DNA from 2 places in the Janibacter sp. CFPM2_SD2 genome. Region 2 is predicted to be linked to the other one. Evidence: riboswitches for the same ligand, from Rfam matches in the RefSeq annotation. Region 2 holds a riboswitch; the other holds the start of a gene.
The links. Region 2 has a riboswitch for thiamine pyrophosphate ahead of AC2W7J_RS14440 (ECF transporter S component). Riboswitches for the same ligand answer to the same signal wherever they lie in the genome.

Region 1: linked by a shared signal. The riboswitch ahead of thiC (phosphomethylpyrimidine synthase ThiC) and the one ahead of AC2W7J_RS14440 (ECF transporter S component) in region 2 are both predicted to bind thiamine pyrophosphate.

Annotation. Positions count from the first base shown of each region.
Region 1 is NZ_JBNFOF010000002.1:24-3,667, reverse strand. It holds gene AC2W7J_RS00230 (helix-turn-helix transcriptional regulator) at 1-675, opposite strand, end outside; partial or broken gene thiD (bifunctional hydroxymethylpyrimidine kinase/phosphomethylpyrimidine kinase) at 730-1,558, opposite strand; TPP riboswitch at 1,610-1,717, shown strand; gene thiC (phosphomethylpyrimidine synthase ThiC) at 1,715-3,466, shown strand.
Region 2 is NZ_JBNFOF010000179.1:2,530-6,173, forward strand. It holds partial or broken gene AC2W7J_RS14425 (ATP-binding cassette domain-containing protein) at 1-597, shown strand, start outside; partial or broken gene AC2W7J_RS14430 (NAD(P)H-quinone oxidoreductase) at 692-1,668, opposite strand; gene AC2W7J_RS14435 (DUF4235 domain-containing protein) at 1,668-1,955, opposite strand; TPP riboswitch at 2,088-2,190, shown strand; gene AC2W7J_RS14440 (ECF transporter S component) at 2,267-2,911, shown strand; partial or broken gene AC2W7J_RS14445 (ATP-binding cassette domain-containing protein) at 2,856-3,644, shown strand, end outside.

The sequences.
Region 1 (3,644 bases), on a different contig from region 2:
GTGGGCGAGATGGCGGTGGACCGTGCGCTCGGAGCAGCCGGCGTGACGGGCGATGGTCGCGGCCTTGTGGCCGGCGGCCAGCAGGCAGAGGACCTCGTGCTCCCGCTGGGTCAGCTGGGCGACGTGCAGGGTGGGCGGCGCCAGGTGCTCCGGCTCGAGCAGACGCACGAGCCCGGCGACGACGGGCTGCACCGCGGTGAGCAGCGCGAGGTCGCGCTCGCCGTAGTCCTCCCCGCGGCGCCCCACGAGGAAGGCGACGAACTCGGTGCCGGACCGCACGGGCAGGGCGGCGACCTGGTCGATGCCCCAGATCTCGAGGCTGCCGCGGCACTTGCCGGAGGCCTGCCACGCGGCCTGGCCGCCGTAGGCGAGGCCGGCGGTCGTCGGCTCGAGGTCTCCGGCACGGATCGGGTCGAGCAGCGGGTCGGGGCCACCCGTGATGCGCAGCTCGTCGCTCATCCGGGCGCGGGCCGCCGGTGTCGCGGCGCTGCCCACGGCGCGGACCTCGAAGCCGTCGGGGGCCCCGTGGACCATGAGCCCGGTCGGTGAGGAGAGCAGGTCGACGAGCAGGTCGCTCATCCGCGCCAGCCGGGCGTCGACGTGCTCGGAGGCGCCAGCGACCCCCGTGACGAGCCTGACGACCGTCGCGTACTCGTCGATGCCCTTCCCCGACATGGGGGACATCTTCCTCGCGCGTCGGGGGATGGTAAAGGTGTGGTCAGCAGATGGTCACGGGTGCTGCCACCGCCGCTGCTCGTGGAAGTGGTGCACCGGCCCGGCGCCGACCCGATCCCGAGTGACTCCCCCGTGCCGCAGGGCCTCGGTGAGCCAGTCGCGCGCCTCCCGCACGGCCGGCAGCCACCCCTCGTGCCGGGGGCGAAGGGCGGCGATGGCCGAGCTGAGCGTGCAGCCGGTGCCGTGGGTCGCGGTCGTCGGGACCCGCGGACCGCGCAGCGCGAACGGTCCGTCGTCGTCGAGCCAGAGGTCGACCGCCTCCGGGCCGTCGAGGTGGCCACCCTTGAGCAGCACCGGCGGCACCGAGCGCGCGCAGCCGCCCGGCCTGCTCCGGCAGGTCCTCCTCGCTGCCGGCCGGGGACGCGTCGAGGAGGACGGCGGCCTCGGGCACGTTGGGGGTGATGACGTCGGCGCGGGGGAGCATCGCGCGCACGGCGTCGACGGCCTCGGGGGCGAGCAGGCGCGACCCCGAGGTCGAGACCATGACGGGATCGAGGACGACCGGCGTGGTCGCGAGGGGTCCGCTCGTCAGCAGCTCGTGCACGGTCTCGACGAGTTCCGCGGAGGCGAGCATCCCGACCTTGACGACGTCGATGCGCACGTCCTCGACGAGCGTCTCGACCTGGGCGCGCACGACGTCGACGGGCACCTCGTGCACGAGCGTCACGCCCCGCGTCGACTGCGCCGTCAGGGCCGTGATGACGCAGGTGCCGTAGGCGCCCAGGGCACTGAAGGTCTTCAGGTCGGCCTGGACCCCGGCACCGCCCGACGGGTCGGAGCCGGCGACGGACAGGGCGACCGGCGGTCGCGGGAGGGCGGTCATGGTCGCACCGTAACGGTGCCCGGCGGGGCACCGACGGCGTGTGGTTGGATCGGGGTACCCCGCGGGAGCCCGGGCACGGGCTGAGATCGGACTGCTGCCGTCCGGACCGTCTGAACCTGTCCGGATCATGCCGGCGAAGGAAGAGGAGGCGCCCGCGTGCGCACACCCGTCGAGTCAGAGCTCCACCCCCAGCACCGTCGCGAAGAGGTCGTCGACCCCCACGACCCGTCGATCAGGGTCGCGGTCACCGCGATCTCCCTGGCCGACAGCCCCGACGGCACCCCCAACGAGGACGTCCACGTCTACCGCACCAGCGGGCCCGGTGCCGACCCGGAGGTCGGCCTGCCCGACCACCGGGGTGCGTGGATCACCGGTCGCGGTGACGTCGAGCCCTACGAAGGGAGACCCCGTCACCTCGCCGACGACGGCCGTGCGGCGCAGCGGCGCGGTGCTGCTGCGGCGGCGTGGCAGGGCCCGGCGCGTCGCCCCCTTCGTGCCGTGGCCGGCAGCACGGTGACCCAGCTGCACTACGCCAGGCGCGGCGAGATCACCGCGGAGATGCGCAGCGCCGCACTGCGAGAAGGCTGCTCGCCCGAGCTCGTCCGCGACGAGGTCGCCGCCGGCCGGGCGATCATCCCGGCCAACGTCAACCACCCGGAGTCGGAGCCGATGGTCATCGGCCGGGCGTTCCTCACGAAGATCAACGCCAACATCGGCAGCTCGGCCGTCACCTCGTCGATCGCCGAGGAGGTCGACAAGCTCACCTGGGCCACCCGCTGGGGTGCCGACACGGTCATGGACCTGTCGACCGGCGACGACATCCACACGACGCGCGAGTGGATCATCCGCAACAGCCCCGTACCGATCGGCACCGTGCCGATCTACCAGGCCCTCGAAAAGGTGGACGGGAAGGCGGAGGAGCTCACCTGGGAGATCTTCCGCGACACCGTCATCGAGCAGTGCGAGCAGGGCGTCGACTACATGACGATCCACGCCGGGGTGCGGCTCGCCTTCGTGCCCCTGACGGCCGAGCGGGTCACCGGCATCGTCTCCCGGGGTGGGTCGATCATGGCCGGCTGGTGCCTGGCCCACCACGAGGAGTCCTTCCTCTGGACGCACTTCGACGAGCTGTGCGAGATCTTCGCCCGCTACGACGTCGCCTTCTCGCTCGGCGACGGGCTGCGGCCGGGGTCGGTCGCCGACGCCAACGACGAGGCGCAGCTCGCCGAGCTGCGCACCCTGGGCGAGCTGACCCTGCGGGCCTGGGAGCACGACGTGCAGGTCATGGTCGAGGGCCCGGGCCACGTGCCGCTCCACCTCGTCAAGGACAACGTCGACCTCGAGCAGGAGTGGTGCCACGGGGCGCCCTTCTACACGCTCGGCCCGCTCGTCACCGACATCGCGCCCGGCTACGACCACATCACCTCGGCGATCGGCGCGACCGAGATCGCCCGCCACGGCACGGCGATGCTCTGCTACGTCACGCCCAAGGAGCACCTCGGCCTGCCCGACCGCGACGACGTGCGCACCGGGGTGGTCACCTACAAGATCGCCGCGCACGCCGCCGACCTGGCCAAGGGGCATCCGCGGGCACGCGAGCGCGACGACGCGCTCAGCCGGGCGCGCTTCGAGTTCCGCTGGCACGACCAGTTCGCGCTCGCCCTCGACCCGCCGCGCGCGATGGCCTTCCACGACGAGACCCTGCCGGCGGAGCCGGCGAAGACCGCGCACTTCTGCTCGATGTGCGGACCGAAGTTCTGCTCCATGCGGATCAGCCAGGACATCCGCGACGCCTACGGGTCCGGTGCGGCGCAGCAGGCCATCGCCGAGGCCGGCATGGCGGCGAAGTCGCGTCAGTTCGTCGAGCTCGGCTCGAGCGTCTACGTGCGCGACGAGGCGACCCGGTGAGCCTCGTGCCCGGGCTGCCGCCGACCGGCCGCGCGGCGTGCGCGCCGGCATCGTCGGCAACTACGTCGACCAGATCAACATCTTCCTGCCCGTCGTCGCGCTCGCCCCGGCGCTGGCGACCCTCGCCGGCCCGCACGCGGGCGTCACCGCGGGCGCCCGTCGTCATCGTTCGCGACGC
Region 2 (3,644 bases):
CGCCCGGGAGAGGTCACCGCCGTCACCGGTCACTCCGGGGCGGGCAAGACCTCGCTGCTGTGGGCGGTCGGCGGGCTGCTCGCGCCGGGGCAGGCGAGCGGCTCGATCACACTGGGGGACACCGCGATCGGCGAGGAGGCGACCTCGCGCGCCGCCGGTGCCGTGCTCATCCCGCAGGGCAGCGCCCTCGCCGAGGTCCTCACCGCCCGCGACAACGTCGCGGTGCCACTCGTCGCAGCCGGTGTGCCCGGCGGGGACGCGCTCGCCCAGGCCGACCACGCGCTCGCCTCCGTCGGCTCGACGAGCACGGCGACCACCTCGCCGAAGAGCTCTCCGGCGGTCAGCGGCAGCGCGTGGCCGTGGCTCGGGGACTGGCGCTGGCCTCCCTTCGCCTGGGGGCGGGGGCGGCGGTGCTGCTCGCCGACGAACCCACCTCCGAGCTCGACCACGACACCCCGCGAGCGGGTCGTGGTGCTGCTCGAGGACCTCGCCCGCCGCGGCGCGACGGTGCTCCTGGCGACGCACGACCCCGAGGTCGCCGAGATCGCCCCCGCCCGCTGGCACCTCGACGACGGCCGCCTCACCCCGACCCCCTGACTCTGCAGGACCCTAGGGTTTTGCAGGGTTGGGGCCGGGCAACTCTGCAGGACCCTAGGGTTTTGCAGGGTTGGGGCCGGGCGAAGGGGGTGGCTCAGGCGGTGAGCAGGATCTTGCCGATGTGACCGCTCGCCTCGAGCTCGCGGTGGGCATCGGCGGCTCGGTCGAGCGGGTGGGTGCCCTGGACGATCGGGCGGACCGCGCCGTCCTCGACGAGCGGCCACACGTGCTCGCGCACGGCCGCGACGATGGCTGCCTTCTCCGCAGCGGGGCGGGCCCGCAGCGAGGTCGCGATGACCGCGGCGCGCTTGCTCAGCAGCTTGCCGAGGTCGAGCTCGCCCTTGCGGCCGCCCATGAGGCCGATGACGACGAGCCGGCCCGACGTCGCCAGCAGGTCGACATTGCGGGGCAGGTACTTGGCGCCCATGAGGTCGAGGACGACGTCGGCCCCGTGGCCGTCGGTCGCCGCCCGCACCTCCTCGACGAAGTCCTGCTCGCGGTAGTTGACGAGGATCTGCGCGCCGAGGTCGCGGCAGACGTCGAGCTTGTCCTGCGACCCGGCGGTCACGGCGACCCGCGCACCCGCTGCTGTCGCGAGCTGGATCGCCATCGTGCCGATGCCCGACGACCCGCCGTGGACGAGGAAGACCTCGTCGGGCTGGAGGTTGGCCGTCATGAAGACGTTGGACCAGACCGTGCACGCGACCTCGGGCAACCCCGCGGCATCGGTGAGGGAGACCCCCTTCGGCACGGGCAGCAGCTGTGCCGCAGGCACCCGGACCTGCTCCGCATAGCCGCCACCGTCGACGAGGGCGCAGACCTCGTCGCCCACGGACCAGCCCTCGACACCGGGACCGACCTCGCGGATCGTGCCCGAGACCTCGAGGCCCGGCAGTGGCGAGCGCCCGCGGGCGGCGGGTAGTGCCCGAGCCGCTGCATGACGTCGGCGCGGTTGACCCCGGCGGCCACCATGTCGACGACGACGTCGCCCGGGCCGGCCGTGGGGGCCTCGACCTCGGTGACCTGCAGGGCGTCGGCGTCACCGGGCTCGGTGATGGAGACGCCGCGCATCAGGAGACCTTGTCCAGCTCTCCCTGGACGGACTGCATGGCCTCGGGCAGGTGACCCGCGGACTTCTTGTAGAAGCTCGCCGCCTGGCGCGTGGCCATGGTGCGGGCCAGGCCCATCGCCAGACCGGCGAGGGCGGCGAAGGCGATGGCCTCGCCGATGGGGTTCTCGGGGTTGTTGGGGTCGATCGTCTCGCCCTTGCCGAGGCGCGACCACGCGATGGAGATGACCTTGTTGGCGACGATGCCGGCGATGATCGCCGAGCCGGTGCCCAGCACCTTCCAGACCATGTTGCCCACGAGACGTCCTTTCGTACACACACGCTGCGGAGGTGGCGACGGTCGCCGCCACCCGGTACGTCTCCAACCCTGCCACAGGACGGGCACGGCGGACCGCCCGTCCACCCGCGCGGCTATGCTGGCCGGGCACGACAGGGGAGCGCAGCAGCGCTGAGAGTGCGGGTGACCGCAGACCCTCGTACCTGATCCGGCTAGCACCGGCGTAGGGAGTCGAGTCTCAGGGAACGTCGTCGACGCACGGCCCGTGGCCGGGTGACGGCGCCGATCCCTCCCTGTGGAACCCACACAGGAGAAGCATCAGCATGACCACCACCAAGACGCCGGCCGCGTCCCGCGCCGGCACCGTCCTCGCGACCCGCCCCCTCATGGGCTGGCGCACCGTCGACCTGCTGACCGTCGCCTTCCTCGGCGTGGCCTTCGGCGTCGCCTACTGGGGCTACAACCTCGTCTACGCCGGGCCGCTCTCGGTCGTCGGCTCCGCCTTCCAGCCCGCGATGGGCCTCGTCGTCGGCTTCTGGTTCATCGCCGGCGTCGTCGGTGGGCTCGTCGTGCGCCGCCCCGGCGCGGCCGTCGCGTGCGAGCTCATCGCCGCGGTCGTCTCGGCGCTCTTCGGCAACCAGTGGGGCGCGACGACGATCCTCTCCGGCCTCGCGCAGGGCATCGGCGCCGAGCTCGCCTTCGCGATCTTCGCCTACAAGGCCTTCGGCCCGGCCGTCGCGCTGCTCGCCGGCGCCCTGTCCGCCCCGCTGGAGTGGGTCTACGAGATCGTCTGGTACTTCGCCGACTGGACCTGGACGTGGAAGCTCGCCTACCTGCCGCTCATGGTCGTCTCCGGCATCGTCATCGCCGGCCTTGGCGGCTGGGCCCTCACCCGGGCGCTCGCCGCGGCGGGTGCGCTCAACCCCTTCCCCCCGGGGCAGGAGCAGCTCGAGCGCAGGGCCGTCTGATCCCAGCGGTGTCGGAGGTCGAAGGGGGTGCCCGTGGCGCCGTCGAGGTCCGCGGGCTGACCTGGCGTCCCGCAGGTCGGCGGGAGCCGGTCCTCACGGACGTCGACCTGAGCCTGCGGCCCGGCGAGCGGGTGCTGCTCGTGGGACCGAGCGGGTCGGCAAGTCGACCCTGCTCCGGGCCCTCGCGGGCCTGCTGCTCACCGTCGACTCCGGCGACCTCGCCGGTGAGGTCACCGTCGACGGGGCGGCCCCCGGTGAACGGGCGGGGGCGGTCGGGCTCCTGCTCCAGGAGCCCGGGTCGGGCACCGTGGCGGCGACGGTCGGTCGCGACGTGGCCTTCGGGCTGGAAAACATCGGCCGGCCCCCCGCCGAGACGCCGGCCGTCGTCGCGTCCTGCCTCGACGCCGTCGGCCTGGGACACCTGCCCCTCGACACCCCGACCCACGCCCTGTCGGGCGGCCAGACCCAGCGACTCGCGCTCGCCGGGGCCCTCGCCCTGCGACCGGGGCTGCTCCTGCTCGACGAGCCGACCGCGATGCTCGACGCCGACAGCGCCGCGCAGGTGCGCGATGCCGTCGTCACCGCGGCGGCCGGGCTGACGACGTCGTCGTCGAGCACCGCCTCGAGCCCTGGCTCGAGCACGTCGACCGGGTGCTCGTGCTCGGCCGCGACGGGCGCATCCGCCACGACGGTGACCCGCGGAGGGTCCTCGCCGAGCACGGCGAGAGCCTGG